4 regions of the Brevibacterium sp. 1718 genome follow, and region 4 is predicted to be linked to each of the others. Evidence: riboswitches for the same ligand, from Rfam matches in the RefSeq annotation. Region 4 holds a riboswitch; each other region holds the start of a gene.
The links. A riboswitch is a leader RNA that binds a small molecule or an ion and turns the genes downstream of it on or off. The one in region 4 is predicted to bind thiamine pyrophosphate.
Positions count from the first base shown of each region.

Region 1: it holds a riboswitch for thiamine pyrophosphate, as region 4 does, so the genes downstream of both, ACOZ9V_RS03880 (TenA family protein) here and ACOZ9V_RS05470 (ECF transporter S component) in region 4, are expected to answer to the same signal.
Region 2: it holds a riboswitch for thiamine pyrophosphate, as region 4 does, so the genes downstream of both, thiC (phosphomethylpyrimidine synthase ThiC) here and ACOZ9V_RS05470 (ECF transporter S component) in region 4, are expected to answer to the same signal.
Region 3: it holds a riboswitch for thiamine pyrophosphate, as region 4 does, so the genes downstream of both, thiO (glycine oxidase ThiO) here and ACOZ9V_RS05470 (ECF transporter S component) in region 4, are expected to answer to the same signal.

Region 1 covers NZ_CP186550.1:905,505-913,277, forward strand. The annotation lists gene ACOZ9V_RS03860 (LysR family transcriptional regulator) at 1-581, opposite strand, end outside; gene ACOZ9V_RS03865 (EamA family transporter) at 654-1,643, shown strand; gene ACOZ9V_RS03870 (hypothetical protein) at 1,640-2,836, shown strand; gene ACOZ9V_RS03875 (phytoene desaturase family protein) at 2,894-4,375, opposite strand; gene ACOZ9V_RS03880 (TenA family protein) at 4,430-5,116, opposite strand; TPP riboswitch at 5,111-5,217, opposite strand; gene ACOZ9V_RS03885 (uridine kinase) at 5,274-5,891, opposite strand; gene ACOZ9V_RS03890 (ATP-grasp domain-containing protein) at 5,963-6,988, opposite strand; gene ACOZ9V_RS03895 (VOC family protein) at 7,117-7,479, shown strand; gene ACOZ9V_RS03900 (MFS transporter) at 7,534-7,773, opposite strand, start outside.
Region 2 covers NZ_CP186550.1:592,502-600,274, reverse strand. The annotation lists gene ACOZ9V_RS02600 (M13 family metallopeptidase) at 1-1,140, shown strand, start outside; gene ACOZ9V_RS02595 (DUF1684 domain-containing protein) at 1,242-2,882, opposite strand; gene ACOZ9V_RS02590 (M18 family aminopeptidase) at 3,018-4,322, shown strand; TPP riboswitch at 4,385-4,493, shown strand; gene thiC (phosphomethylpyrimidine synthase ThiC) at 4,489-6,297, shown strand; gene ACOZ9V_RS02580 (TAXI family TRAP transporter solute-binding subunit) at 6,510-7,502, opposite strand; gene ACOZ9V_RS02575 (TRAP transporter permease) at 7,519-7,773, opposite strand, start outside.
Region 3 covers NZ_CP186550.1:1,728,289-1,736,061, reverse strand. The annotation lists gene ACOZ9V_RS07745 (DedA family protein) at 1-963, shown strand, start outside; gene ACOZ9V_RS07740 (ketopantoate reductase family protein) at 917-1,882, opposite strand; gene thiE (thiamine phosphate synthase) at 1,879-2,562, opposite strand; TPP riboswitch at 2,574-2,677, shown strand; gene thiO (glycine oxidase ThiO) at 2,667-3,824, shown strand; gene thiS (sulfur carrier protein ThiS) at 3,821-4,078, shown strand; gene ACOZ9V_RS07720 (thiazole synthase) at 4,080-4,847, shown strand; gene moeB (molybdopterin-synthase adenylyltransferase MoeB) at 4,844-6,124, shown strand; gene ACOZ9V_RS07710 (SRPBCC family protein) at 6,095-6,610, opposite strand; gene ACOZ9V_RS07705 (mismatch-specific DNA-glycosylase) at 6,634-7,278, shown strand; gene ACOZ9V_RS07700 (thymidine kinase) at 7,303-7,773, opposite strand, start outside.
Region 4 covers NZ_CP186550.1:1,258,104-1,265,876, forward strand. The annotation lists gene ACOZ9V_RS05460 (energy-coupling factor transporter transmembrane component T family protein) at 56-883, opposite strand; gene ACOZ9V_RS05465 (ABC transporter ATP-binding protein) at 894-2,426, opposite strand; gene ACOZ9V_RS05470 (ECF transporter S component) at 2,426-3,055, opposite strand; TPP riboswitch at 3,078-3,186, opposite strand; gene ACOZ9V_RS05475 (metallophosphoesterase) at 3,333-5,330, shown strand; gene ACOZ9V_RS05480 (universal stress protein) at 5,367-6,284, opposite strand; gene ACOZ9V_RS05485 (DUF4916 domain-containing protein) at 6,442-6,981, opposite strand; gene ACOZ9V_RS05490 (MmgE/PrpD family protein) at 7,177-7,773, shown strand, end outside.

The DNA.
Region 1 (7,773 bases), 350 kb from region 4:
ACGACATCGTCCGGGGTCAGCTCGGCGCGATCGGCAAGCCGATGGCCGATGGCGAGGGCCACGTCGATCGGTTCGCGGGCGAGCGGGACGACGGTGAGTCCGTCGGTACCCAGGGGGCGTTCGGCGACGAGGCTGTGTGCGACGACGATATCGACATCTCGGGTCAGCCCCGCGAATTCGTGCTCGGCGAGGTCGACATCGTCCATGCGCAGATCGATGTGCGGGTGGTCCTCCCGCAGCCTGCGCAGCGCATCGGGGAGGAGGTGGGTGAGCGCGCTCGGCAGCCCGGCCAGGGCGATCTCTCCGGCAGCTTCGCCGAGGTGGCCCTCCCATCGGGCCTGCACCCGGGCAAGCGTGCGGGCCACGTCCCGACCACCGTCGGCGAGCAGTCGTCCCGCGGCTGTGAGCGTGAGTCCGCGACCGGCGGGTTCGACGAGAGCGTGGCCGATCTCGCTCCCGGCCTGCCTCAGCTGCTGAGAGACGGCCGACGGGGAGCGATGGGTGACATCGGCGACGGCGGTGACGCTGCCGTATTCGTCGAACAGGCGCAGCAGCTCAAGATGCTTCGGATCGATGACCATGAAGCCATGCTACAGAGTCGATGAAGCACTCTGCGATTGTGCTTCATTGTTCTCGAAGTTGAGAATGGGGCCATGTCATTCAAGCACTGCCTTCTCGCCGCCTCGGTGGCGGTCATGTGGGGACTGAATTTCCTCGCCATCGATCTCTCCCTGGCCCAGTTCCCACCCTTCTTCCTCGTGGCTCTGCGCTTCGCCCTGCTCGCGGTTCCCGCGCTGCTCTTCGTACCGAAGCCCGACGTCAAAGCGCGGTGGATCATCGGCTACGGACTCGGCTTCGGACTGCTGCAGTTCCTCTTCCTCTACTGGGCGATGGCCGCCGGCATGCCCGCGGGCCTCGCGTCCCTCGTCCTCCAAGCCTCGGGCCCCTTCACGGTGCTGCTGGGCATGACATTCCTGCGCGAGAGGGTCCGCGGCTCGCAGATGGCCTTCCTCCTCATCGCGATGGCAGGGCTCGCCGTCGTCGGCTGGCAGCGCTTCGACTCGAACGCGAGCTTCCTGCCCTTCCTCCTCACCCTCGCCGGCGCCTTCGGCTGGGCGATCGGCAATATCTGCAACCGGCAGGCTCACACCACTGAGCCGATCAAGCTGACGATGTGGATGTCGCTCGTCCCGCCCGTGCCGATGCTCGCCCTCTCCCTTGCGGTCGAAGGACCCGACCGGGTCGGGGCGTCGTTTTCGGGACTGACCACCCCAACCGGACTTCTTGCCATCGCTGGGCTGATCTATACAGTGGTCATCGCGACGATCCTCGGTTCGGGCGTGTGGTCGTGGCTGATGTCGCGCAACCCCGCCGGAGTCGTCGCCCCCTTCTCGATGCTCGTGCCCGTCGTCGGAATGAGCGCGGCGTTCGTCTTCCTCGGCGAGCGGGTCACCGTCGGCGAGCTGTGCGGGGCCGTCCTTGTCATCATCGGGGTCCTCGGCGCGGGTTTGAAGGCCGCGAAAGGGGCGCGGATTCTCGCCGCCGCTGAGGCGGTCGTGCCGGTGAGCGCGCCAACGGAGGATTCGACGCGGGCGATTCCATCAGGGCCAGTTGACAGGTGTTCGCGTAGCCTGAGGTCATGACCGCCGATGATGCGCCTCCGACCCTTCATGACGACCGCCTGTCCGCCGAGGATCTGCTCGCGTCCCCGCGGGGACGCTCGCTCGTGTTCGGGCTGGCCCTCGAGCAGGTCGAGAGTTTTCCGTGGACTGGCGATGAAGAAGCCCCAGGCGCGGAGGCGGTGGTGCGCAATCTGAGGTGCCTGTGCCCGATTGCGCCGACTTGGAGTGCAGTTAAGGAAGCCATGTCCGACGTAGTCGACGCTGCAGTGTATTGGCAGCCTCCTGATGATGACGATTGGGGGACCGCGGAAATCGGCGAGGTGCGCGAGGCTCTGCGTCCTTTCGCCGAGATGCTCGTTTCCACGGGCTTGCTAGATGCCTGGTCGAAGCCACTCGATCCCGATGATCAGTGGGCGCTGGGCTGGGACGACAAAGAACTCAATGAAGTCAATGGACGCCACACAGGACTGCCCGCGGTCTTCGACCTCGAGACAGGCCCGACGGATGAGCGCATAGAAATCACTCTGACCGATCTATACCCGCCTCTTGACGAAGACGGAACGAGGCTCCCCTGGGGATTCGACGAGTGGCTCGCCTCTGTCCTCACCACGGAAACCCGTTACCGTCACAACTTCGCCAAGGACCCCTACGACGAGCTCACCGGCGAATGGTGGTCGACCCCACCCCATGGCCTCTGGTCGTCGACGGGAACGTGGCCGGATGGAACCCCGATCGGCCTCGAACTCGTTGAGGATGACCTCGGTCTCGAACGCGCCCGAACCTGCCGTCTGCGCCTGCGCCCGGACGCCCGCATCGCCGAGATCCGCCGTCCGGAGGACTGGGCGGATCTGTGCCGCCGCTACCCACTCGACGTCACCGCCCAGCGCCGTCAGGTGTGGTTCGAGACCACCGGTCGCAGGGGACGCTGGGTCATCCCCGACTGGACACGCGTGGCCGAGGAATACGACGGTGTCCACGTCGGTCTCGCCGGCTATCTGCGGGCGGCAGGTGCGGTCATCGATGTGGCGGAGGGCCACCTCGGCGAGGAATCGGAGACCATCCCCACGGCAGGTAACACGGACGATCGGACCGCGAGTCTCGTGGCGGGCTGGCACCCGGATACTACGTACTGGCTGAACAACGTCATCGAGGCCGTCACCGAGGTGGCCGAATGGCACTATGACAGCGACGCTGATCGGTGGGTGCGGGGCTGAGCCGGCCGCGCGTCCCTGTGGAGACGCGCTCAGACGGTCGGGGCCGGCAGGGAGGGATCAGTCGCCCGGGGCCAGGCTCGGGGCCTCCGTGATCCCGAACCGGGACTTGAGAGCCCGGCGGGCGGCGAACCAGCCGTTCATCCCGTGCACGCCCGGTGCCGGCGGGGTCGCTGCCGAGCACAGGTAGGCACCGGGGACGCCGAGGCTGTAGTTGTCCCAGCTGGTGCGCGGGCGGGCCATCATCCGGTAGAAGGAGACGATGCCGGTGGCGATGTCCCCGCCGATGTAGTTCTGGTTGTGCCCGGCCATCTCGGAGGCGGGGATCGCGTTGTGCGCGACGATGCGGTCGCGGAAGCCCGGGGCGAAGCGTTCGAGCTGGCGGGTGATGTACTCGGTCGGGTCGAGCGGGCAGTCGAAGGGCACGTGCGCATACGTCCACAGCGGTCGCAGGCCGTTCACCTCGCGGGATGGGTCGAAGACGGTCGGATCCGAGACGAGGCACACGGGATCGGCGGGCATGCGACCGGACATCACCTGTGCCTCGGCGGCGGCCATCTGCGTCCGGGATCCGCCGATGTGGATAGTGCCGGCACGGCCGACCTCGGGGTCGGACCAGGGGACCGGTCCATTGAGGACGAAGTCGACCTTGGCAGCGGCGTTGCCGTGTTTGAAGCTGCGCAGGGCTTTGTCGACGTGGCTCGGGATGAGGCCGGAGAAGATCTGCGCGGCGTTCAGCGCCGAGGTGTCGAGCAGGTAGGCGCGGGCAGCGGGCATGTCCGATACGTGGTCGATGCGCGCATCCGTGTGCACGGTTCCGCCGTGGGCTTCGAGGTCGGCGACGAGGTAGTCGATGATCGACTGCGATCCGCCGATGGGGGAGGGCCAGCCGCCCGCGTGGGCGACGGTAGAGAGCATCGTGGCCGTGGCCGCGGTGCCCATCGCCGGCAGCCCACCGATGGCGTGCGCGGCGACGCCGGTGAACAGGGCCTGGGAGGATTCGTGGGAGAGCGGAATGTTCCACGCGGGACTGGCCTGGGACAGGAGCCGCAGGCCGAACTTCACGACGTTCGCGATGCCGGGAAGATCGCGCAGGGTCTCTGGCACAGAACGTTTGTCACCGAGGGAGAGCCAGATCGCGTCATCGACCCGGTCGAGCAGCGGAGCGAAGAAACGCCGCCATTCCGGTCCTGCCGCGCCGAGGTGGTCGACCGTCTTTTCGAGATCGTGGAAGGCCAGCGCGGCGGGTTTGCCGTCGAGGGGCTGGGCGTAGGAGATCTCGGGGGTGGTGAACTCGAGGCCGCGGGCACGCAGGTCGAAGTCGACGAAGAAGGGGCTGGCGATGGCCAGTGGGTGGACGGCCGAGCAGATGTCATGAGTGACGCCGGGGGCCAGACCGAGGTCGAGGGTGCGGGCGCCGCCGCCGATCGTCGGCTGAGCCTCGTAGACTTCGACGCTCAGCCCGGCACGGGCCATGGTGACGGCGGCGGCCATGCCGTTCGGGCCGGATCCGATGACGACTGCATCTACACCTGTGCTCATGGGGCCAGTCTAGGTCAGTGAGATGGACGGCTGCGGTGTGCGTTCCCTGGCGGCTCAGTTGTCGTACACGTTGTCGAAGAAAGCGCATTCGAGGTCGACGGCGTGCCGCCACACGCGGGTCAGGGACTCGGCGGCTTCGGCGTCGCCGGAGGGGAAGACGCGTTCGAGTTCGTCGACGAGGAACTGCACCCACCCGTGAAAGGCCTCGCCTCGGTGGAGATCGATCCAGCCTCGGTGAATATGTCGCGGCGGCATGTCCTTCCGGGACTCGGCCCAGTCGAGATAGAGCCATTCGGCGACAACGAGGACGACGAGCAGCTGCGGATACGACGCCGAAGCGACTGACGAGTCCATGAGATTGCGGAACCCAACCGTCGGGGCGGTCAGTTCCGGGTGGAGATAATCGGCTGTATCGACTCCCAATTCGGCGAAGGAGTCGACGAAATAGGTGTCCTCATCGGCGACGAGCATTCCCAGCTGTCGGGCGAACCGCAGCTTCGCCTCGAGTTCATCGGCGTGGGCCACGCACGCGCCGAGCATCGACAGAAACGACTCGAAGAACTGATAGTCCTGCACCAGATAGTCGCGCATCACTGCGTCGTCGATGCTGCCGGCGAAGAGATCCTGGACGAATCTGTGTTCGACGGCTCCCGCCCACTGCCGGCTGGTCGAACTCACCAGTGCTGATACCGCTCCGTCGGCGTCCACGGTGATCGATGTGTCGAAATCTGTGGTGGTCATTGCTTGTCCACTCCCTCCGCCGGTGCTCACCGGATCAGGTTCAAAGGGTCTGCATGCGCACTCTCAGCGCCGGTCCTTTCGGCGCTCCCCTGTAGCACATCGACACTATCATCGGGATAAGGTGTGCTGTCAGAGCGAACGGGCCAGGGCCGGCAGATCAGGGCCGGTCGGGCCCGGACCGGCGGATCAGGGTCGGCCGTTCCAGATCGCGATTGTCGAGCACCCATGTGGCGTTTTCCCACGGAGCAGCCTCGGCGAAGTAGAGTCGCTGACCACCGACGTAGCGGCGATTCGACTCATCCTCGGGATCGGCATCGAAGGCTCCGGCAAATCGCTCGTTTCCTCGTGGGACCGAGACTTCAAACGGAACATCGACCCAGATGCTCGCATCCCAGAGATCCACAAGCTCGGGACGATGGAGGAAGATTCCCTCGACCAGGAGGACGCAGTCGTTCGGCAGGCTCCGAGGTTCGGGCGCTATCGGCCGATCCTTGTCGACGTCCCACACGGCTGGAACGACCGAGTCGCCTCGTCGAAGTGGTTCGACGACGGATTCGACGAAGGCTCCGTAATCATAGGAACGGCGATAGAAGGTGTCTGGCCCCTTGCCTTGGGCGTAGCGGATCGCCCGAGGGTGGTGGAACCCGTCGATGCTGATGGCGGTGACCCGGCGGTCGGAATCTTGTCCAGGAACGTCCGCAGCGGTCTTGGCCAAATTCACGAGCTCGTGAGCGAGCATCGTCTTCCCCACACCGTCGACCCCATCGAGGGCCACGAGAGCGCGTTGCCTAGGCCGGACTGCGCGGAGATCGGCGAGCAGGTGACGTAGGACCGTGTCCCGGGACCTCACCTGGATGCGGACCCGGCGAGTGGCACGGACGGTGGGGCCGCCTCGGCGAGGGTGTCGGCGATGAAATCGGCGATACGGTCCGCGGCAGGCTGACGACCTGCCGACTGTTCGGCGGACTCGACGGACGGGTTGTAGTTCGTGTTCGTGTTGATGTCGTAGACGACCTGACGGCCGTCGGCGGTCTCGATGAACTCGACGCCGGCGATCTCGATGCCGAGGTCGGCCAACAACGTCTCGAGCCGAGCGATGAGCGGTGTTCCGGCCGTGATCTCCTCACGGCGGGCGAACTGGGGGACCGCCTCGACGTCGGGATCGGCCCCGGCACTCGGAATCGTGCAGGCATCGGCCGGGCACAGCTCGAACGACCCACCTGAGATGTCGACGCGCACCGCATAGTGGAAGCGTCCGCCGATGACTTCGGCACGGGTGATGAACGGCTGGGCAGGCTGCACATATTCCTGGATGAGGGTGATGCCGTCGATCGGCGCATTCGCTCCACCGGGCGCGAACTCATCGGCGACCGCCTCGAGCTCGGCGTGGGAGTCGAAGCGACGCACACCGAGGCCCTTGCCGCCCTGATTGTGCTTCGTGATGAATGGGGGAGTGAAGCCGGCCGCGGCGTCGACGAGCGCCCCCGGTCCGAACGCGGCGGCGGTGCGCGGAACATCGAAGCCCCGGCCGGCCAGCTCGCGATGCTGACGGACCTTGCTCACCTCGAGCTCGTAGACATCGCGTCCGTTGATGACTCGGCGGCCGGCGGCGGCGAGCCAGTCGAGGACCGCACGCCCGTACTCCTTCACATGCGGATCGGTCCGGGTGTGCGCCGACGCCGACAGCCGCGACCAGAACACCCCCTGTGGGGGCTCGGCGTCGAGATCGATCGTGGTCTCGGGCAGCAGCCATTCGACGTGTGCGACGCCGAGGCGGTCGAGCGCATCCGTGAATGGTGCGATCCATTCCGGATTGTCGTGGATGATGTGCACCGTCGGAGTGCCGCCGACGGGCAGGGCATGAGAACTCATCGCGAACCTTCATCGTGTGGAGCCGGTGCGGCCGAGAGTACGCGGAAACATCGGCGGATCTGCTCAACAATCCTACGCCCTGGTGTCCAGCCCTTCGCTGTGTCAGTGCGGCGGCGTAGACTCGGGGCATGGCTATCGCAAAGCAGCCCGTTGTCGTGCTCGACGCCCCTGACGCCGGTGAACTCGCAGAGTTCTACGGCAAACTCCTGGACTGGTCGGTCACCGTCGAAGAAGACGGCACCTGGGCAGAAGTCGTCTCCAATTCGTGGCCGCCGATCTGCATCCAGCAGGTCGAGGACTACCACGCACCCAGCTGGCCCGGGCAGGCCCACCCGCAGCAGATGCACCTCGACGTCATGGTCGATGACCTCGACGTCGCCGAGGAAGCCGTGCTCGAGATCGGCGCAGGCAAGGCCCCAGAGCAGCCGGGAGAGACGTTCCGAGTGTTCCTCGACCCGGCCGGCCACCCGTTCTGCCTGTGCAAGGGATGACCGGCCCCGCCCAGAGCTGATCCGGAGAGACCGACGGCGCTGATACGCGCCGGCTCAGACCAGGTCGGCCTCCTCGTTGAGCTCCTGGGCGAGGTCCTTCGCCTCTTCCTTCGACGCCGCCGACGGAGTCGAACCCCACAGCGGACGACGATTGCTCTCAGGCACGAAGTGGATCGTGACGAGCCCGATGACTCCAGCGGCCATGAGGTAGATCGCCGGCCACATGAGGAATCCGGTGGCGTTGATGAGCGAGGTCATGACGAACGACGTCGTGCCGCCGAACAGCGAGATCGA
Region 2 (7,773 bases), 670 kb from region 4:
AAGACGTGGCTGCGCTTCGTCGTCGTCTCCGACACCGCCTCGCTGCTCTCCGATGAGTTCGTCGAGGAGAACTTCGACTTCAACTCCCGCACTCTCTCGGGCACTCCTGCCCTGCGGGAGCGCTGGAAGCGCGGGGTCAGCCTCGTCGAGGGCTACCTCGGTGAGGCCGTGGGCAAACTCTACGTCTCAGCGGAGTTCCCGCCGTCGTCCAAGGACGCGATCGACCACCTCGTGGGCATGCTCATCAAGGCCTACGACAAGTCGATCCGCGAACTCGACTGGATGAGCGAGGAGACGAAGAAACGCGCCCTGGTCAAGCTCTCGAAGTTCACCCCGAAGGTCGGCTATCCGGAGGTGTGGCGGGAGTACCCGGCCGCGATCGACGCCTCCGACCTGGTGGGCAATGTGCGTCGCTGCTCGCAGGCTGAGCATGTGCGGCAGGTGAAGCGGATCGGCGGGCCCATCGACCGCACGGAATGGCTGATGACCCCGCAGACGGTCAACGCCTACTACCACCCGGTGATGAACGAGATCGTCTTCCCGGCAGCGATCCTCCAGCCGCCGTTCTTCGACGCCTCCGGTGAGGTGGCCGCGAACTTCGGAGCGATCGGCGCGGTCATCGGCCACGAGATCGGTCACGGGTTCGACGATCAGGGATCGCGCTACGACGGTGACGGCAACCTCGTCGACTGGTGGACCGAATCGGATCGGACCCTGTTCGAGGAGCGCACGAACGCACTCATCGCCCAGTACGAAGAGCTGGTCCCGACAGGTCTCGAACCGAATCAGCACGTCAACGGGGCGCTGACGGTCGGTGAGAACATCGGCGACCTCGGTGGTCTGTCGATCGGGTGGAAGGCGCTCGAGCTCGAACTCGGCGAACGCGCGGGCACCCCGGGCGTGCCGGTGGCGCCGTCGGCCGAGCAGGCGAAGGCGTTCTTCGAGGCGTGGGCGAAGGCATGGCGGTCGAAGATGCGCACCGAGGAGCGTGTGCGCAGGCTCTCGATCGACCCGCATTCGCCGGAGGAGTTCCGCTGCAACCAGGTCGTGAAGAACATGACCGCCTTCCACGACTCCTACGGCGTGGCAGAGGGCGACGGCATGTACTTAGCCCCCGACCAGCGAGTCACCATCTGGTAATTGCTACCTGACGGCGGCCCAGCAACCTCGCGCGAGGTTGCTGGGCCGCCGTCAGGTAGTTCTGGGAGGAAACGGGCGCTGGGACTGAAGCGGGACGGCCCTCAGCGGTGGTGTCGGATGAGGGCGACCATGCGATAGTCGAATTCCTGCCAGCTCGTGATCGAGGCGCCGGATTCCATCGCCGACTGGAAGTCCTCGACTTCGGTGCGGTCGGACTCGAGCGGAATGTTGAAGGGCATCTCCACGTAGATCAGCCCGCTGGCGTCGGTGTGGACGATGTCGAATCCGGCCTGCTTCGGGTCGAGTTCGTTGTTCATCACGATGAGCAGACGCTCCGCCGACGCCTCGTATTCGGTTTCGATGCCGTCGACGTAGCCCTGCTGCGAACGCAGCTCCCGCTGGGCCTGGATGACGAACGCCGAGTACGCGCCGATGCCGATGACCGGAATCCGTGAGGTCAGCGCTTCGGTGGCGACATCGATGAGCCGCGACCGGGCCTTGCGCCCCAGCGGCGACAGATCCCCGCCTGACATCGCAACCCCGTCGAAGCCGACGAGCGAGATCCGCCCGTCGTCGTGGTTGGGGTTGAGGATGGTGATGTCGAGGCCGAAACGCGAATACCAGGGGCGGGTCACCTCGGCGCTCTCTTCGTCCCACCACACGTAGAAGAGGAACGGCACGTTGATCCCGGCCTCCGAGTAGAAGAACGGGGGGCGCCGCTCACCTGCGGTGACGTCGAAGGGAACGACGTTTCCCTCGATCGGGGCCGGGCAGGTGGCGAATGAGGTGAACGCGAACGGGTAGTTCACCGCACGGTTGAAATCGATGACGAGCGACCCGTCCTGATTCGGCACTCCGAGGTCGATGGTCCGCCACGCGGCGGTGGTGCTCCCGTTCGTCGAATCGTGGAAGTCCAGTTGGAGTCCGGTCTTCGGGCACCCGGTGGCGAGCAGGCTCACCTCACCGTGCGAGGTCTCGAAGGTGACGGTTCCCGCCGCCTGTGTCTGCAGCTGCAGGTCCTCTTGGGCGGTTTCGATGGTGTAGGTCTTGAACGGGTCGAACCTGGTGAACCGGGCGAGGAAGACGAAGTCCGGGTCCGGGTCGAAGACCGGAACCTCGAAGAACTTCCCGAGCAGCGGGGACTTCGAATTGCGCACACGCACGCCGAGGCGGCCGCCCCGATCGATGAGTTCGTAGAGGACGTTGCCGACGGTGAACCAGTTGAGCGAGCCGCCGTTCGGAAGCTTCGCGCTGAACCCGTTCTCTTCCACGCGGACCTGTGGCTTGGCGGGCGCTGCTGCGTGCCCGTCAGATCCCGCACCGGGTCCGGCGTCCGTCCCAGCAGAAGAGTCGGCACCCGCAGCGTCTGCCGCAGCCGCGCCCGCACCGGACTGGTCCATCACCCTCGGCAGAGTCGAGGTGTCGCTGGGCACGGCCGGGCTGGTCGCACGGGTCGGTCCTCCGCCGTTCACGCCAGAAGCAGCAACGGCACCAGCTGACTCACCGTTGTCGACCTTGCTGAGCAGGTCGAATGTCTCGGCTGCGGGGCCGGCCTTGATTCCGGTCTTCAGGGATACGGTCACCCAGCCGTCGTCGACGGTGAACGTGCCGGGGGCGTCGGTCCAGGTCGATTCGGCGTCGAGCCAGTGGAGTCCGACGACGCTGAGCCAGCCGAACGGTTTCGCAAGGGCTGAGTTCCGTGAGTCGCGCCAGGTGTTCCACTCCGTCACGAACTGGTTCACGTCGAACACTCCTTGCCGTCGCTGGTGCGGTCGCAGGGTCGCTGCCCCCGCCTGATTCTCGGACCCGGTGGCAACCCGGCGTCTGAGACCTGATCTTCTTCACCTCCAAACTACCGCAAACGATAGGCTGGGGAAATGAATGAATCACTCCCGAGACCGGATGTGGCCGCGACGACAGCGGCCGACCTCGGCGACTTCGTCAGCGCATCTCCCAGCTCCTACCACGCGGTGGACACCGCGGCGAAACGCCTGGAAAAGGCCGGTTTCTCCCGCCTCGACGAGTCCGTTCCCTGGGCGCTGACGCCCGGAACCGGGCACTACGTCATCCGCGACGGCGCGCTCATCGCGTGGATGAATCCCACCGTCACCGAGGCGGCTCCCCGGTTCCGTGTGTTCGGTTCCCACACCGACTCCCCGGCGTTCAAACTCAAACCCGGCGGCGAGTTCACCGCCGAAGGCACCCGGCAGGTCGGGGTGGAGATCTACGGCGGGCCGCTGTTGAATTCGTGGCTCGATCGTGAGCTCGCCTTCGCGGGTCGACTCAGCCTGGCCGACGGCAGCATCGTGCTCGCCCGAACCGGGCCGATCGCCCGCATCCCGCAGCTCGCGATCCACCTCGACCGGCAGGTCAATGAGGGTCTTGCCCTGGACAAGCAGCGTCACACCACTCCCGTCATCGGCCTGGCCGACCTCGCCGAGGCGGACATCATCGAGCTGCTCGCAGAGTCGTCCGGGGTCGATGCCGAGTCCGTCGTCGGCCACGATGTCTACACCATTCCCGTTCAGGAGCCGGCCCTCTTCGGTGCCGCCGAGGAGTTCTTCGCCTCGCCGAGGCTGGACAACCTTCTTTCCGTCCACGCCGGCGTCACCGCGCTCACCCAGCTCGATGCCGACGGGCTCGACGGCATCCCACTGTTCGCGGCGTTCGATCATGAGGAGATCGGGTCGAATTCGCGCTCGGGCGCGTGCGGTCCGTTCCTCGCCGACGTCACCGAGCGCATCGTCGCCTCCTTGCTGCCGCAGTCGACGCGCAGCGATTATCTCGCGTCGATGTCCACCTCGGTGTGTGTCTCCTCCGATGCCGGGCATGCTGCCCATCCGAACTATCCGGAACGGCACGATCCGCATGTCCGCCCCCGCCTCGGCGGCGGTCCCCTGCTCAAACTCAACGCTCAGCAGCGCTACGCCACGGATGCGGTGGGCACCGCCGTGTGGTCACAGGCGTGCGCGGCCGCAGGAGTCGAGTACCAGGATTTCGTGTCGAACAATGCGATGCCCTGCGGGTCGACGATCGGACCGCTGACCGCAACCCGACTGGGCATGACGACCGTCGATGTGGGTCCGGCCCTGTACTCGATGCACTCGGCCCGCGAAATGGTCGCGGTCTCCGACGTCGTCGCCCTCGGCGCCGTTGCGAAGGCGTTCCTCCAGGGCAGCTGACCCCATTCCCGTCGCTCAAGGAGCCACGGTTGTCCTCACTGCGTCAGTCGTGATACGAATGGCACGACCCCACGGGAGCCCGCTGCAAGGGCTGAGATCGGACTGGATCGTCCGAGACCGTAGAACCTGATCCGGTTGATACCGGCGTAGGAAGTGAGGACTGCAGATGACTGCATTCACCCCTGAAACACCTGCCCCTGCCACGACTTCGTCTGACGCAGATTCGCACGACCAGTTCACCCTCGAGCAGTATCCGACGCATTCGCCGGCGTGGGTCGAGGACGAGGAACACGGTATCCGCGTTCCCGTGACCCGCATCGAGCTCGAGGACGCGAACGGTCGGGCCAACGATCCCGTCGACGTGTACCGCACCGTCGGACCGGGCAGCATTCCGGAAGAGGGACTGCCCGCTCTGCGATTCCCGTGGATCGAGAACCGCCTCGACACTGAGACGTATGACGCCCGCGGCCACCGCATCGCCGATGACGGTCGTGCCGCCGTCCGCCGAGGTGCCCCGTCGCAGCAGTGGAAGGGACGCAAACCGGTCCCCCGTCGGGCCAAGTCCGGCCGCACGGTGACCCAGATGCACTACGCAAAGCAGGGCATCATCACCCCGGAGATGCGGTTCGTGGCGCTTCGCGAGCAGTGCGATGTCGAACTCGTGCGCGCCGAGCTCGCCGCCGGTCGCGCGATCATTCCGAACAACATCAATCACCCCGAATCCGAGCCGATGATCATCGGCAGGGCGTTCCTCGTCAAGATCAATGCGAACATCGGCAATTCCGCGGTCACCAGCTCCATCGCCGAGGAGGTGCAGAAGCTGCGGTGGGCCGCGAAGTGGGGTGCCGACACCCTCATGGATCTGTCGACCGGCAATGACATCCACACCACCAGGGAGTGGATCATCCGCAATTCGCCGATCCCCATCGGCACCGTCCCGATCTATCAGGCGCTGGAGAAGGTCGACGGCGATGCGAACGCGCTGACCTGGGAGATCTATCGCGACACGGTCATCGAGCAGTGCGAGCAGGGTGTCGACTACATGACCGTGCACGCCGGTGTGCTGCTGCGATACGTTCCTCTCACGGCTGACCGGGTCACCGGGATGGTCTCACGCGGCGGGTCCATCATGGCCGGCTGGTGCCTCGCCCACCACGAGGAGAACTTCCTCTACACCCACTTCGATGAACTCTGTGAGATCTTCGCTCGCTACGATGTCGCCTTCTCACTCGGCGACGGACTGCGGCCGGGTTCTATCGCCGATGCCAACGATGCCGCCCAGTTCGCCGAGCTCGACACTCTCGCCGAGCTCACCGAACGGGCTTGGGCCCACGACGTCCAGGTGATGGTCGAAGGGCCCGGGCACATTCCGCTCCACCTCGTGCGGGAGAATGTCGAACGTCAGCAGGAGCTCTGTCACGGTGCGCCGTTCTACACCTTGGGTCCGCTGGTTACGGATATCGCTCCCGGATACGACCACATCACCTCGGCGATCGGGGCGACGGAGATCGCCCGCTACGGTACGGCGATGCTCTGCTACGTCACCCCGAAGGAGCATCTCGGGCTGCCCGACCGTGACGACGTCAAGACCGGGGTGATCACGTACAAGATCGCCGCGCATGCCGCCGATATCGCGAAGGGCCACCCGGGTGCGACGGCCCGCGATGATGCGCTGTCGAAGGCTCGATTCGAATTCCGGTGGCGGGACCAGTTCGCCCTCGGCCTCGATCCGGAGACCGCCGAGGCGTTCCACGACGAGACGCTGCCGGCGGAACCGGCGAAGACCGCGCACTTCTGTTCGATGTGCGGTCCGAAGTTCTGCTCGATGCGCATCTCCCAGGACATCCGCGACACCTACGGCAGCGCCGAGGCGCAGGAGGCCCTGGCGGGAATGCAGCAGAAGAGCCGCGAGTTCCTCGCATCGGGCGGAGAGGTCTACCTGCCCGATCCGACCGTCAGCCTGCGGGAAGGTTGAGTCCGGCTCCCGGCCGGATCCCGCCCGACGGCCCTCAGAACAACTGAGGGCCGACGGCCCCGGCGAAAACTGCCCGAGGGTCGCGCTGCCCGCCATGCGTAGCGGGGAGCACCGCTCCTTGTCAGCGTCGTTCAAGGCGGAGCACGCCTATCGGACTGTACACAGATCGACAGACGCGCCACGCCTTGAACGAGCGGTTGGGCAACTCGCACTTACTTATTCAGCTCGTCCAGTGCTTTCTGCGAGCCCGGGTGCAGCTTGATCGGCTCCGGCGGTTCGGCGGTGTCGAGGTTGATCTCCTTCGCCGCGGCATGCACCTTGACCAGGTCGTCCTTCTTGTCGAAGAGGAGCTTCGTCAGAGCACAGGCCGTGCCTTCGTCCATGTCATTGCGGACCATGAGCACGTTCGGGGTGACGATCGTCTTCACCGTGTCGACGCCCTTGTACGTGTCCCCGGGGATCTCTGCCACCTCGTATACGGGGTTGATCTCCTTCATCTTCCCCTCGAGGTCGGAGATGTCGAGGATCTCGACGTCCTTGCCGTTCGAGGTGAAGAGATCGGTGACGCCTGCCGTGGGCAGTCCGCCGGACCACACCATGCCGTCGATGGTTCCGTCCTTCATCCCGTCGACGGTCTTCGACAGGTCGAGGCGCTGTTTGGTCACGTCCCCGTCCTTGAGTCCGGCCGATTCGATGAGACGGTTCGCGATGACCTCGGTGCCGGACTTCGGCGAACCGGTCGAGATCGTCTTGCCCTTGAAGTCCTCGACCGAGTCGATTTCGGCATCCTTGCGCACGACGACGTGAGTGAAGTTGTCGTAGATGCGCGAGAGCGCGGAGATGTCCTCGGCCTCCTTGAAGTCCGCATCCCCCGACACTGCGTCGGCAGCGGTATCGGCCAGGGAGAACGCGATGTCGAAGTCTCCACTGGACAGCTGTTGGAGGTTCTGCACGGAGGCGCCGGTCTCCGACGCTGTGGCCTTGAGGTCGGAGTTGTCGGAGATCACCTGCGCCAGACCGCCGCCGAGCACGTAGTACACGCCGGTCGAGTTGCCGGTGGCGATGGTGATCTGCCCCGAGGCGGCGGTGCAGCCGTCTCCGCCTTCTGCGGCGGGTTCGGCTTCGCGCTTGCCGCCGCATGAACTCATCGTCAGCACTGCGGCCAGGGCCGCCGCGGCGATCGTGAACGTCCTTGTTCGCTTCATGGACTTCGTCCCTTTCTCAGTTGGTCCCGGCCGGTGTTCCGGACGAGGGTGGTTCGGTGGAAGATCCGTCACCGGATCCGTCCGCTCCGGCTGTACCTGGGTCGACCGCATTCGCCGGTGCCTCATCCTTCGCCGAGGCGGCCGCTCCTGTCGCGGTTCCCGTCACCGAGGCGACAGTTCCACCCGCAGTCCCCCTCGCCGAGGCGGTCGCCGGCTTCCGTCGTAGGACCAGGTGGATGACGACGGCGAGGATGAGGGCAGCGAAGCCGAC
Region 3 (7,773 bases), 470 kb from region 4:
CGGTGGGCTCGCATCGCGAACCTGCTCGACTCCGCCCACACGGTCTTCTCTCGCCGAGGCGGGACCGTGCTCATCGCCGGCCGATTCGTTCCCGGGGGCCGCAGCTTGGCCACCGTCGGCTCCGGTCTGCTCGGGTTCCCGATCCGCACTTTCCTCCTCTGGGACGGGATCGGCAGTCTCGCTTGGGCGCTCTATTCGACGGTGATCGGACTCATCGGGGGAATGATCTTCGAGGACCGGCCGCTGCTCGGAGTCGCCGTGGGCATCGGCATCGCCCTGGCCATCACCGGCAGCGCCGAACTCATCCGCCGATTATGCCGGCGCCGCAGAGGACACACTCGGCACCGATTCACCGAATTCCAAGACCGAGATGTCACGATGGCAGGGATGTCTCAAACATATGTGTGGTACGTCAGCTACGGATCGAATATGGCTCGCGATCGGCTCGCCTGCTATCTGCAGGGCGGGCGACCGCCCGGGGCGATGGTCACCTATCCAGGTGCCAGGGACGCAACACTGCCCCGCGCAGAAGCCGGGATCGAACTGCCCGGAACGATCTATTTCGCCGGCGAGTCCAAGGTGTGGGGCGGCGGCATGGCCTTCTACGATCATTTCCTCCCCGGACCGACCCCCGCCAAGGCCTACCTCATCACTGCCGAACAGTTCGCCGATGTGGCGGCACAGGAGATGCACCGACCGCCCGAACCGGACAGTCCGCTGGAACGCCTCGTCTTCGATCTGGCAGCCGGCAGCTCCCACTCTCTGGGTCCGGGCGGGTACGAGACGCTGCTCGTCCTCGATGATGTCGACGGTGTCCCGATGGTCACGTTCACCGCCGCGCATCGTTCGTCAGACGTCGAACACGCTCAGCCGCAGGAGCCGTATCTGGCGATGCTGCGCACCGGCATTGCCGAAGTCAGAGCCGCTTCTGGGCTTCCCCTGCCCGCAGCTGCACAAGTGTGAGGTCGAGCAGCGGAGTCGCCACTCCCAGATCCTCCGCCTTGATCGACAGGTCGCCGAGGATGTGCTCCGTTTCGCTCGGCAGCCCTGCCGTCACATCCCGGTAGAGGGATGAGGTGAAGGCGGAACCGTCCTCGGTGAGCATCTTGATAGTCATGGCGTGGGAGGCTTCCGACACCGGGTGTCCTGCCGCAGCCGCCACGGCTTCGAGTTCATCGATGATGGCATACACGTGCGATCTGCCGCCGGCTTCCATGATCGCTCCGACCGGGGCGCGGAACAGGCAGGTGACGACTCCTGCCGCGGCGATGAAGATCCATTTCTCCCACAGCCCGTCGATGATTCCATCGACGGTCTGGAGTTTGAATCCGGGCACATCGAGCGCCTCGGAGATGCGTGTGGGCACTTCGGCGCCGCGGAGATCTCCGATGGTCATCACGGCCAGGTCGGTGAGCTGGACGACGGCTCCGTCCCTGATGGTGCCGACGATCTTGACGAACCCTCCGAGCACCTGTCCGGGGTATCTGCTCTGCAGCTTCTCGATCTGAGCCATGCCGTTGAGGAACGGAATGATCGTCGTCTGCTCGCCCACAGCCGGTCCGATATCGGCGATGACCGAGTCGAGTCCACCCGCTTTGACCGCGACGATAACGAGGTCGAAGGTTCGTGGTGCGGCTGTGAGTTCCTCAGCGGTGATGACATCGACCTGATTCGTCCGATCATCACCGGGTGCAGTGAAGCGCAGCCCCTCAGCGCGGACCGTCTCCGCCCGTGCCTGCCGGAGCAGGAAAGTGACATCGCGTCCGGCCTCCTGCAGATAGGTGCCGAACGCTCCGCCGGTCGCCCCCGCCCCGGCGATGAGAATCGACAGGTCAGCGCCAGCACCCATTCCGTCGGATGCGCTGTCAGCTGCTTGGGTCATTCCAACTCCTCCTTGAGCTCCCGCGCGGCCGCAGCGGGATCCTCAGCCGAGGCTATCGCACGGACGACGACGGCACGCCTCGCGCCCGCCTGCCGGATCGCATCCAGCCTCTCCCCCATCGCGATACCGCCGATCGCGAACCACGGTTTGGCCGCCTCGGCGGCGGTTGCGGTCAGCAGCGCCGTCCCCACAGAGGCGCGGCCTGGCTTCGTCGGGGTCTCCCAGACCGGCCCGACACAGAAATAGTCGGTCTCCGGGTCCGCCTCGGCGGCGAGCGCCTGCTCGAGGGAATGGGTCGAGCGGCCGAGGATGACATCGGGTCCGAGCACAGCCCTGGCCTGAGCACTGGTGAGGTCGCCCTGACCGACGTGGAAGACGTCGGCGTCGGTCAGCAGCGCAACGTCGGCACGGTCATTGACTGAGAAGAGCTTGTCGTGACGGGCGGCGATATCTTTGAGGACCTCCAATGCCGCGATCTCGGCGCGGGCCTCGAGGCTCTTGTCCCTCAGTTGGATGATGTCGACACCTCCACGGTAGGCGGCGTCGAGGAACTCGGCGAGGTCGCCCTGACCGGTCCGGGCATCGGTGCACAGGTAGAGCTTCGCCTCTGCCAGTCGCGCCTCTCTCCAGGCTCTCTTCGTCTGCCGCGCTGCGGTGCGCGGTGGCATCTGTGTGGTCATGGTCATAGAGTAGAGGAGTTCGCGGGAGCCTCCCAACGAGGCTGAGAGGGCGTAAGAGCCGACCGTCAGACCTGATGCGGATCATGCCGCCGGAGGGAGAAGCTGTGAGAGTCATTGTCGTCGGCGCCGGGATCATCGGCCTGTCCACGGCCTGGTATCTGCGCCGCCTCGGTACCGAAGTCACCATCATCGATCCTGCGCCCGCTCAGGGTGCGAGCCATGCTGCCGCAGGGATGCTCGCTCCCGCCGCCGAGGTGGTCTGGGGGCAGACTCCCCTGTACCCGCTGATGCGAGCCTCCGCACAGATGTATCCTCAGTTCTCCGCCGAGGTGGCGAGCGCCGCTGGCAGCGATCTCGGTTTTTCGGATGCCGGAACATTGGTGTGCGCCGGTGACCGAGCTGATCTGCAGGCTCTGCGGGAGCTGCGCGATGCACAGTCGCGGTCCGGTTTCGCCACCGAGCTCATCACCGGCAGTGCTGCCCGCCGGGTTGAGCCGTCGTTGTCGCCTGCCGTCGCCGGGGCAGTCCACATTCCAGGCGATCACTCGATCGACCCCCGTCGGCTCACTGCCGCATTGCTGACTGTCCTGTCCTCTCACTCAGGAGGCTTCATTCGCCAGCGGGCGGCCAGCCTGATCAAGGACGGCGATACGACTGTGGGAGTCGCACTGGGCGATGGCCGCCGGTTGGAGGCCGATCAGGTGATCATCTGCGCCGGCAGCGCTGTGTCCGCGATCGTCGGTGCCCCGCAGCTGCCTCTGCGTGAGGTCTGGGGTGATGTTCTGCGACTGCGCGCCTCCGCGAAGGCGACTCCGCTGCTGAGCCGCACCATCCGCGGGCTGGTCAATGGTCGCCCCGTCTACCTGGTTCCTCGCCCGGACGGCGAGATCGTGCTCGGTGCCAGTTCGCGTGAGGACGGACTCTCCGGCACTCCGGCCGGGGCGATTCACCGGCTCCTCGCCGACGGGCAGCGACTGGTCCCGGGCATCCTCGACGCGGAGATCACCGATATCACCACCCGTGCCCGGCCCGGTTCTCCGGACGACCTGCCGATGATCGGCCGCATCGATCCCGGCTGCATCGTGAGCACCGGGTATTTCCGCCACGGCATCCTCTTGGCCCCGTTCGGCGGCAGGCTCGGTGCCGAGCTCGCCCTGGGCGTCGCCTCCGACTGGCCTCCTGACGGGACGCTCGAGTCCGTGTCCCCACACCGCTTCACCACAGACCACACCAGTGCCTACCCGATGAGGAGCATCTCATGACCGACCACGAACACTCACCGACCATCGTCCTCAACGGCGCTCGCCATGAGCTGCCGGGTGCCACCTCGGCGCTCGACCTCATCGCCGACGTCACCGGACGGGAACTGAACCCCGATGGGACACCAGCCGACGGCGGCCGCCTGGGCATCGCCCTGGCCGTCGACGGTGAAGTCATCCGTCGCGGTGCCTGGTCCGATTGCACCCTGGCCGACGGGCACACCGTCGACATCGTCACCGCTGTGCAGGGAGGTTGAGATGACCTGGACGATCGATGATGTGGAGATGTCGTCTCGCCTCGTGATGGGCACGGGTGGGGCGAGTTCCCTGAGCATTCTCGAAGACGCACTCGTGGCTTCGGGAACCGAGCTGACCACTGTGGCGATGCGCCGTTTCGATGCCGAGTCCCGCGACTCAGTGTTCACCATGCTCCAGCGTCTGGGTATTCGGGTGCTGCCGAACACCGCCGGCTGCTATACGGCCCGGGATGCCGTGCTCACCGCCCGACTGGCCCGAGAGGCGCTGGAGACGAATTGGGTGAAGCTCGAGGTCATCGCGGATGAGGACACCCTGCTGCCGGATCCCATCGAGCTCTTCGCCGCAGCCGAGGAGCTCGTCCTCGATGGGTTCACGGTCTTCGCCTACACGAACGACGATCCGGCCCTGGCGAAGCGTCTGGAGGACGCTGGCGTGGCTGTGGTGATGCCGGCCGGTGCTCCGATCGGCAGTGGGCTGGGCATCCTCAACCCTCACAACATCGAGACCATCGTCTCCCGTGCACAGGTGCCCGTCATCCTCGACGCCGGTGTCGGCACCGCCTCCGATGCCGCTCTGGCGATGGAGCTCGGGTGCACCGCGGTGCTGCTGGCCTCGGCGGTCACCCGCGCCCACGATGCTCACGCCATGGCCCGGGCGATGGCTTTGGCCGTCGAGGCCGGGCATCTGGCGGCCGGAGCCGGGAGGATTCCCAAACGACCGTTGGCATTGGCATCATCGCCGTTCGATGGAATGGTCGCAGCACGATGACCACCGTTGCCGCCACTCCTCCGTCGCTGCCTCCTCTCGTCGACCCCGTGGAGTCTCTGTCCCGGACGGAGCTGGAACGCTACTCCCGGCACCTGAGCCTGCCGGGATTCGGACTCGAGGGACAACGGCGTCTGCGGGCCGCCTCGGTGCTGGTCATCGGCGCCGGCGGGCTCGGGGCTCCAGTCCTCAACTATCTCGCGGCCGCAGGAGTCGGGTCGATCACGATCATCGACGATGACGTGGTGGAGGCCTCGAACCTGCAGCGCCAGATCATCCACCGGAATGCGGATGTGGGCCGACCGAAGGTCTCATCTGCCGCCGATGCCGTGCACCGGCTCGATCCGAACTTCGAGGTGCGCACGATCGCGGAACGGCTGAGCCCGGAGAATGTGCTCGGTCTCTTCGCTGAACACGATGTCGTCGTTGACGGGGCGGACAACTTCGCCACTCGGTACTTATCCAATGATGCCGCCGAACTCACCGGCACCCCGTTGGTGTGGGGCACGATCTTCCGCTTCGCCGGTCAGGTGAGCACGTTCGTTCCCGGTCACGGGCCGATGCTGCGCGATCTGTTCCCGGATATCCCGGAACCCGATTCGGTGCCCAACTGCGCCGAGGGCGGAGTCCTCGGTGTGCTGTGCGGAACCGTGGGCTCGGCGATGGCAACCGAGGCGATCAAGCTCATCTGCGGCATCGGTGCCCCATTCATCGGTCGGCTGCTGCGCTATGAGGCGCTGACCGGGGAGTACTCGACCCTGCGGTTCTCCCTCGATCCCGACCGTCCCCCGGTCACCGACCTCACCGAGGTGGCTGCCGCCTGTGCTGTGGACCTCGACGGCGGCGGCGTGGCAGAGCCTGCGGCGGATGAGATCGACGTCGCCGAATTCCTGTCCGTCGAAGACGATGTGCTCGTCGTCGATGTGCGGGAGGACTGGGAACGTGAGCTGGCGGCCATCCCCGGCTCGATGCATCTGCCGCTCGGCGCCCTCCGAGACGGCGGGTGGCCGGCGCTTGAGTCGTTGGTCGGTGCCTCCGGCCGGTCGGAGGCACCCGTCGATATCGTCATCCACTGCAAGTCCGGGGCCCGATCGGCCGAGGCCGCCCAGATTCTGTCCGGATCGGTCCCGACCGGAGTACGTCTGCGCTCGCTTGCCGGGGGCATCGAGGCGTGGGAGGCCGCCGCTCGCGCCTCGGCAGACCAGAGAGACCAGCGATCGGCAGATTCGAGGACCTGGGTACCGGTTCGCTCAGGAGCCGGGCCGGTCGGCCAGTCGTGATCGCAGTCCCCGTTCGCCGGCTCTCATCACTGCCCCATGCATGAGTCCGGACAGCGGTCGCATCGCACTGATGATCGTTCTGCTCGTCGTCACACACCACAGAGAATCGATTGTCGTCACCCCCTCGGTGGCGGTCAGAGTCCATCGGCCTTCGCCGCGCAGATCACCACTCGCCCGGAACCGGATGTGATGGGGTGCATCGACCTCCTCGACTTCGATGGAGAACCGCAGAGACCACCCGACCGGTGCGTGGACCAGAAGGCGGGCTCGGCTGCCTGGGGTCACCGGCAGATCGGCGGCATCAACGTCAGCCTGTGCAGCCCCGACCCTTTCGGCTGCTGTCAGTCCCGGCCACCACCCAGGCCACTCGTCGACCTGTTCCAGAACCGCCCACACCGATTCGATTCCGGCGTCGGTGATCCAGCGGTCGTTGAAATGAAAGGGTGCGGACTCTCCGGGCTGTGGGGTCACATGATCGTGGCTCATGGTACGACGGTAGTGTGAAAGATGTGAGTGAGGACAACTTCGTCAGCAATCGTCGGCTATCCCCTCTGGGCGGTCGCAAACCGACCAAGGACGATCTCGCGGCTTTCGCCACGGACGACCCGAATGCGATCGACGATATTCTGCCGACCGGTTCCTCCGGGCTGAAGATGCTCATCGTCGGCATCAATCCGGGGCTGTGGACGGCCGCGGTGAATGCGCCGTTCGCACGTCCCGGCAACCGTTTCTGGCCGTCTCTGCATCAGGCGGGTCTCACCGATCACCAAGTCGATGCCTCGTGTGGGCTCGAGCCTGCGGATGAGCTGCAGCTGCTCAGTCGTGGAATCGGTCTGACCAACCTCGTGGGGCGAGCCACTGTCCGCGCCGACGAACTCTCCCGGCAGGAGCTGCGTGAAGGTGCGGCTCACCTCATCGAGCGTCTTGCCGATATCCGACCCCGGGCGGTCGCGATCGCCGGGATCACAGCGTTCCGCACCGGCTTTCAGGTGCCGAAAGCTCAGCTCGGCCGGCAGGATACGACGCTGATCGACGGGTGGCCGGCTGATGTGGCGCTGCATGTGGTTCCGCAGCCGAGCGGCCTCAACGCCCACTATCAGATCCCAGACCTCGCGCGGATCTGGCGAGAGGTCTGGGCCAGCATCGACGGCTAGGACCGTTGGACAGGTCCGGTGAAGCTACCCGGCCCCGGTGAAGTGCTGCCGACAGCGAGCGACATAGGTATCCAAGCCACCGATGTGGCTGGCGTCGATCTCAGTCGCGGCCAGAGTCGCCTCGGGTGGCTGAACTGTCCGTGCTGCGTCTGGTCCGTTCGGGCTCTCCGTCTGTTCCAAACGCTGGTGGAACACAGCGTCCTTCCCACAGACTGTGCACACCGCCGTGAGTCTCAGGACCTCCTCAGCGACGGCCATGAAGCTGGGCAGCGGTTCGAACGGCTGCCCGTCGAAGGTCACGCACAGTCCTTCGACGATGACGTCGAGTCCACGGCTGAGGAGGTCCTCGACGGCGGGGACGAGCTCCGGGCCGAAGAACTGCGCCTCATCGATGGCGATGAGGTCATAGTCCTTCTGTAGGGCCGCCCCTGCAAGGGACGCGACGTCTCCGAGCGGCACTGCGGGGATATTCACCCCGGTGTGCGAGGTGATCGT
Region 4 (7,773 bases):
GTGGAACGGCTCCGACCTCTTGTGAGCACGGCAGCTCCGAGACACCCGATCCGCCTCAGCCGATGATCGGGTTCCAGACTCCGAGCACGCGAGCTGCACCGATCGCGACCGCGCAGACGGCCAGACTGAGAAGCACCGCCACGAGATCTCGGACCGCGAACTTCGACCGCCTGCGCCACGTGCGTCCGGGACGACCGAATGCCCTCCCCTCCATCGCCATCGCCAAGGTCGTTGCCCGGCGAATCGAGACCACGAGCAGAACGAATACCCCGCTGAAGAGGCTGCCCGTGCGCCGCAGAAGCGAACCGCCCGCGACGCCTCTGGCCCGCCTGGCCATCGCCAGCACCTGCCACTCGCTGACGAGCAGTCCGAGCAGACGTGAGGCCGCGAGAACCGAGACCACGACGACCTCCGGCAGTCGCAGGCGCTGAATGAGCGCATCGGCGAGGTCACGCGGATCGATCGTCGACGCGAGAACGATGAGTGGGATCGCCAACGCCAGGGCACGGACGAAGATCGCCGCGGCCGCGGCCAGTGACTCCGTGGTGAACAGAATCGGACCGAAGTCGACGACCACATCCCCGGTCTTCTCCGCCAGCAGCGCTGTGCCCCAGGCCGCAAGCAGGGCTCCGGCGGGGAGGAACCACAGCCGCTTGGCCGCGGCCATCAGATCGAGTCCCGTCGCCGGCAGAGCCAGCAATGCTGCCAGCAGCACCACTCCGGCAGAGACGAGATCGATGCTCAGCAGCGCCCCGACCATGAGGATGAGCGCGACTGCGATCTTCGTCAGCGGATTGCACCGAGCCAAAGCGGTGGAACGCACCACGGGGATGAGCTGCCCCGGATCCTCTGCGGCGACCTCGGAGGCGGGGCGAGAATTCATATCGAGACTGTCACTCACCGCGATCACCCGCCCTGACATGCGAATCCGACCCACTGATGTCGGCTTGTTCTGCGCTGCTGCGGTCGCCGAGCTGGAGGAGATCGGCCCCTATGGCCTCGAGGAACGCCTGATCGTGGCTAACCGCGACCACCGCGGAACCGTGTTCCAAGACATCGAGGAACATCTCCACCAACCGCGCCCACGTCAGCGCATCCTGACCGAAGGTCGGCTCATCGACGATGAGTACCCGGGGCCGGGGAGCCAGCATCGCCGCCACCGACAGGCGACGCTTCTCCCCACCTGAGAGACTCTGCGGATGAGCCTGCGCCAACCCGGTGAGACCGAGTCCCTCAAGAAGCTCATCCACCCGTGCCTGCGACTCGGCGGCAGACCATCCGGCCAGTCGGGGGCCAAGCTCGAGTTCGGTCGCCACGCTCGAGGTGAGGAACTGGTGCGCCGGTTCCTGGAAGACCATGCCGATGCGCGCCGCCAACTGCTTCGACGGCCAGGCGAAAGGCCGGGCCCGTTTGGCTCCTTCCCGCAGGGCCGCCTCGGCGAGGACCTGCCCGGAGAATTCGGGCAGCAGACCCGCCAAGGTCAGGGCCGTCGTCGATTTGCCTGCCCCGTTCGCACCGACGATTCCGAGCGCCTGACCGGCACGCAGGCTCAGCTCCAGGCCGGCCGCGGTGGGGGCGGCCATGCGCGGTCGAGCAACGCTGAGCCGATGGGTGCGCAGCAGAACCTCGCCGAGGCGGCCCGTCGTCCTATTGATTTCTGCGGTTCCGCCTCGGCGCGAGTCGGGGGAGTGCCGCGGCATCCAGATTCCGCAGTCGACGAGTGTGTCGGTCAGGTCCGGATCGGAGAAGATCTGCGCGGGCGGACCTTGGGCAGCAATGCCGTCGCGGCCGAGCACGATGACCCGGTCGACGTGATCGATCCACAGCTCGACCCGGTGTTCGACGACGAGCATGGTCGCCTGTGTCTCGGCCTGCACGGTGAGCACGGCATCGCGGACCTCGGCGGCCGAGGCGGGATCGATATTGGCCGTCGGTTCGTCGAGGACGATGACCTCCGGGGCCATCGCATGGATCCCGGCCAGAGCCAGCCGCTGCTTCTGCCCGCCGGACAGAGCGGCACTCGGATGCTCCGGCGGCAGATCGAGTCCCAGCGCCTGCAGGGACTCGGGGACCTGAGCGTCGATTGTCTCGGACGGGAGTCCGAGGTTCTCCATCCCGAACGCCACATCATCACCGATGCGGGAGAAGATCACCTGAGAATCGGGATCTTGGAGGACCAGCCCGGTGCTGCCTCGGCGGGGATCCGGTTTCTCACCGCCGACGAGGAGTTCACCGGTGGCCTCACCCGATTCCTCGGGCAGGACACCGGCGACGGCGTGGAGGAACGTCGATTTGCCGGCCCCGGAGGCGCCGAGCAGCAGCACTTTCTCTCCGGCCGCGATCTGAAGGTCGAGTGGACCGACAGCCGGCTGGTCACGGTCGGTGTGCGACCATGAGAAGCCGGCGGCCGTGATCGGCAGCGCCATCAGCGCAGACGGCCGGAGGCGAAGGAGCTCAGAGCACCCGTGGCCGCGATCGCCCGATAGGCGAACCAGGCGCCGATCCCGGAGATGACGAGGCCGGAGACGATCGCGCAGACGGCGTAAATCGCCTGGAAGCCGAACTGCCATTCTGCGTTGTACATGATGTTCTCGCTCACGGCCATGAACGCAGCCGCCAGCATGCCCGATGCGGCGGTGACCCACAGGGTGAAGCGCTTGTAGCCGAAGGCGGCGAAGACGAGTTCGGCACCGAGGCCCTGCAGCAGACCCGAGAGCAGAACGGTTGCTCCGAAGTGGGAGCCGAGGACGGCTTCGACGATGGCCGCGATGAGTTCGCACAGGAGCGCGGCACCGGGTTTGCGGATGATCGCACCGGCGAGCGGACCGGCCAGCACCCAGAGCCCGGCGATGAGGCCGATCGACGGCGGGAATGCCTGGAAGGCGAGTTCGAGGACCTTCCAACTCAGCGCCAACACCCAGAACACGAGTCCCACGGCGATGCCGAGAACGGCGGTGGTGACATAGTCGACCACCCGCCACTGTTTGGATTTCGGCGCCGCGGTGAAGGCGCGTGAAGGGGTGGGTGTGGTGTTCGGCGTGGTGGTTTTCGGCATTGTGCCTCCTCATTTCAAGGAGGGGTGAAGAGTCTCGACTTCCTTCGACGGTGCTAACCGCATCAGGTTCGAGGGTCTGCAGCTTTTTCTGCACTCTCAGCGCCCCTGACGGCGCTCCCCTGTCGTAGCCACCACTGTACAACAGGGGAGCGGGGCAGCGACCGGGATCCGTGGCGACGCGGAGGCCGGGGGCGGTCATCGAGGATTCACTTCCCGTTCCCATTCCCGTCGATGGGCCTCGAACAATCGGACACTACTGGTCAGTAGGAATGGGCGGGTGAATACGCATCGACTTAAGAGACCGCTCAGTGCCCTGTCCGCCGCCACCCTGCTCGCCGCTCTGGTGGCGGCCCCGGTGCCCGTGCGTGCCGAACCATCTCTCGGCTCCGGAGGGCCGACCGCGACCCAGGGTGCGAATGCCGACTCTGTTCAGACCCGCAGCCCGGACCGGTCGGATTCGCCCGCCGAGGCGGATGCTGGGAGCGAGGCGATCACCGATACCGTGTTGCAGGTCGGGGCCGACTCCACGGCGCGCAACCTCTCGTGGATGAGTGAGAGTGCCGGTGGGGGAGAGATCCGGTGGGCGCCGGCGAGTGAGCTCGTTGGCGGAAAGCTCCCCGCCGATGCTGACAAGGCTGAGACCACGGACTCGGGCCTTGCCGCCGACCTCAAGCGTCACTTCAACCATGCGAGCATGACCGACCTGAAACCTGGCATTGACTACGCCTACCAGGTCGGCAGCGAAGAGGACGGGTACACCGAGGTGCAGCAGTTCACCACAGGGTCTGCTGGAGGAGACGACGAATTCCTCGTCTTCGGCGACCCCCAGGTCGGTGCCGGAGGCGGGGATCCAGACGACGCTGCCGGTTGGGACCGGACCCTGTCCTCGGCGGCGGCCACTGCTGACGACCCGAGCTTCTTCTACTCGCTGGGAGACCAGGTCAACTCCGCCGGCAACCAGGAGCAGTACGCGCAGTACCTGGCACCGGAAGCGACCCGCACGATCCCGCAGGCGACGACGATCGGCAACCACGATGTGTCTTCGAAAGCCTACGAGCAGCACTTCAACCGACCCAATGTCAGCCAGGATCACGGCGGTGGCGGCGTCATCACCTCCGGCGGCGACTACTGGTTCATCGAGGACGGGGTCCTGTTCCTCAACATCAACTCGAACAGCCCGGACATGGATGCCCACGCCGAGTTCATCGACGAGGTCGTCGCCGAGCACGGAGACCAGGCACGCTGGACTGTTCTCGGGTTCCACCACTCGATCTATTCGACGGCAACCCATTGGGACGACCTCGACGTCAAACGGCTGCGGAAGGCGATCCCTCCGGTCGCGGCCCGCAATGACATCGACCTCGTCGTCTCCGGCCACGACCACATCTATAACCGCACCTTCCTCATGGACGGCGAAGGCAAGCCTGTTGAGGGCTCCGAAGCGGGAGCCGAGGAAGAGAAGGAAGACGGGCAGACGCTCTACCTCACGCTGACCTCGTCATCAGGGTCGAAGTTCTATGACTACGTTCCCGGCCTCGACTGGGAAGGCAAGAGCGTCCACAACGACGTGCCCGCCTTCACGCGGGTCCGGGTCAGCGACGAGGCGCTGCGGGCGACGACCTATGAGGTGCCGGCAGGTGGGCCACCGGCCGATGGTGAGCGCGCGGAAGCGCAGGCCGCAGCCGAGCAGATCGACGATGTCGAACTCAGGCGCGCCGAGGCGGAAGAACCCGCCCCGGATGACGACGCCGGTGCAGACGCCGGTTCCGGCGCCAGCGCGGGTGCCGACTCCGCGGCAGGTGCTGATGATGCAGGTGCGAATGATGACGCCGACAGTGCAGGAACGAGCGACGACGCGGACGCAGGTGCCGATGATGCCGGAACCAGCGACGACGCGGACGCAGGTGCCGAGGATGCCGGAACCAGCGACGACGCTGGTACGGGTGGCACCGCCTCCGACAGCGCCGCCTCCGACGGTGCTGCCTCGGGTGGTGTCGGGTCTGACGGTACCGACGACGAGAACGGAACAGACTCGGGGACAGCAGATGCCGGCACTGCCGACTCCGGCTCCGAGGCAGATGCGACCGAGGCGAACGCCGCAGGAACGGGCGATGATTCGGATTCATCCGGGACCGCATCGGCGAGTGGGGATGGAGACCTGCCCCGCACCGGCGGTGGGCTCGCACTGCCCTTGGCCGTCGGCGCGGGAGCGCTGGCACTCGGTGCGACACTTCTCGTGGTGAGCCGTCGCCGCCGAGGTGCCGGGCTCAGCTGATCGGCACAGCCGTGCTGATCAACCCGGCGCTGTCGATTAGCTCGGAACCACCATGACCGGACCCTCGGCGTGGTTGAGGACTCCGCGCGAGACGGATCCCAGCAGTGCGCTGCGGATCCGTCCGCGCCCACGGGTGCCCATCACCGTCAGCTGTGCGCGGGAGCTGATCTCGACAAGAGTCTCAGTCGGATCGCCGACCGGCACCGAGGTGGTCACCGTCAGATCCGGGAACTGCTCCGACAGCGTCGCGGCTTCCTTCTCGAGTGATTCGGTCAGCTGCCTCTGTCGACGCGCGGTGACCTCGGAGCTGAGTTCGAGGTCGGGGTACCAGTAGAGCCATTCCTCACCGGCCGGCAGCACCACGACGAGTTCGAGTTCCGTGCCGCGTAAGGCGGCCTCGGCGGCTGCCGTGAACATGGCGACCCGACCGGTGTCGGAACCGTCGACCGCGACGACGACTGGGCCGTTGCCGGCCGTTGCCGAGGCCGACCGTTCGGAAACGACGATCGTCGGGCAGTGAGCGTGGGCAGGCAGCGCCGTGGACACGGATCCGAGGACTCGACCCATGAAACCGCCGCGGCCGCGGGCGCCGACGATGGCGACCTCGGCATCGGCGCTGAGCGTGACGAGCGCACCGGCGGAATTGCCGGGTGCCGTGCGGAAGGACTTCTCACCGGAGTAATCGCGCAGAAGTTCGACCGCCTCGGCGAGGGTCTTCTCTGCTTCCTTCTTCGCCTTGTCATCCTCGGGTTCACTGGGGATGGAGGCCATATTCGGATAGATCATCGTCGGCAGCTCATAGGCGGTGACGACGGTGAGAACGGTTCTGCGGCGTTCGGCCTCGACTGCGCCGTAGCGGACGGCTTGGGCGGCGAGTTCCGAGCCGTCGAAGCCGACGAGGACGCCGAGTTCGAGGTTGAGGCCGGATTCGGACGAACTGGTTTGAGCAGACATCTCGCACCTCTCGATCGGGGCCTGTCCAACCCAGACGCCGACGACGGCCCCGACTGGCGGTATCGTCCGCGTCGCTTTCAGTCTACCAAGACGGTTCTACAACTTGTAGAAAAAACGTGGGGCGAGAAGGTCCGTCTCACCTGGGCGTGCATCCGGCTCAGACGCGGAAGCCCAGATGGGCCAGTGCGATGCGCAGGATATGGTCCTGGCCGTAGCAGAGCTCGCCGACGATATCGGGACGCATGGTCTCCTCGGGGGTCAGCCAATCGAGGCTGAGGGCATCGGCCCGCGGGGTGCATTCGCCGCGGACCTCCATGATGAAGCACATGGCGATCGCATGCTGGCGCGGATCGTGGAGGAGGGCCGAACCCTCGGTGGGGAAGTACTCGGCGATGTGGAACGGGCTGATCGCAGGCGGAATGACCGGCAGCGCCATCGGGCCGAGGTCGTTCTCGGCATGACGCACCAATGCGGTTCGGATCGTCTCGTGGAAGCGGATCCGCCCGCCTACGACCTCGCGTCCGAGGGTGCCGTCCTCGAGGCTGCGCAGCAGCAGGCCGATGCGTTCGACATTGCCGGTCTCGCCCACCCGCACTGGGATGGCGTTGACATAGGGGATCGGCATGCGTCTGCGCAGGCGCGCGTATTCCGCGTCGTCGAACCAGTTCTCGTCGAAGTCCAGGGCAGTCCGAGTCATGACCCAATATTCCCACAACCATCCCTCGCGGCAGAAGAGCATGGGGACCCCGTTGGTGAACTGGGACACGCTTCGGGTAAAATATCTTGATGTCGAGATAAATTTCCGACCGGCAGGGACCTGTCGAGTGACGTGGCCTACAGTTGTGTCAGCACTATGTGACCATTTCCGGTCAAGGACTATGAAGGGGTATCCATGATCAATCATGAAGTCCGCACCTACAAGAGCTCAGAGAACCTGGCTCGCGAAGATCAGCTCGCATGGAAGATCGCCGAGGTCGCATCCGACCCGACGCCGGTCGATTCCGAAGTCACCGAAATGGTCATCAACCGCGTCATCGACAACGCTTCCGTCGCTGCCGCATCCGTGCGCCGCTCCGCTCCCACCCACGCTCGCGAGCAGGCTCAGGCTCACCCGTTCAATCCCGGTGCCAACATCTTCGGCCTGCCGGTGACCGACCGCTTCTCACCGGAATGGGCCGCTTGGGCCAACGGTGTGGCCGTGCGCGAACTCGATTTCCACGACACCTTCCTCGCCGCAGAGTACTCACACCCCGGTGACAACATCCCGGCAGTGCTCGCAGTCGCCCAGCACAAGGGCATCGGCGGCAAGGACCTCATCAACGGCATCGCCACCGGCTACGAGATCCAGGTCGACCTCGTAAAGGGAATGTGCCTGCACGAGCACAAGATCGACCACGTCGCCCACCTGGGCCCCTCGGCCGCAGCCGGCATCGGCGCCCTGCTCCACCTGCCCACCGAGATCACCTTCCAGGCCGTCCAGCAGGCCCTG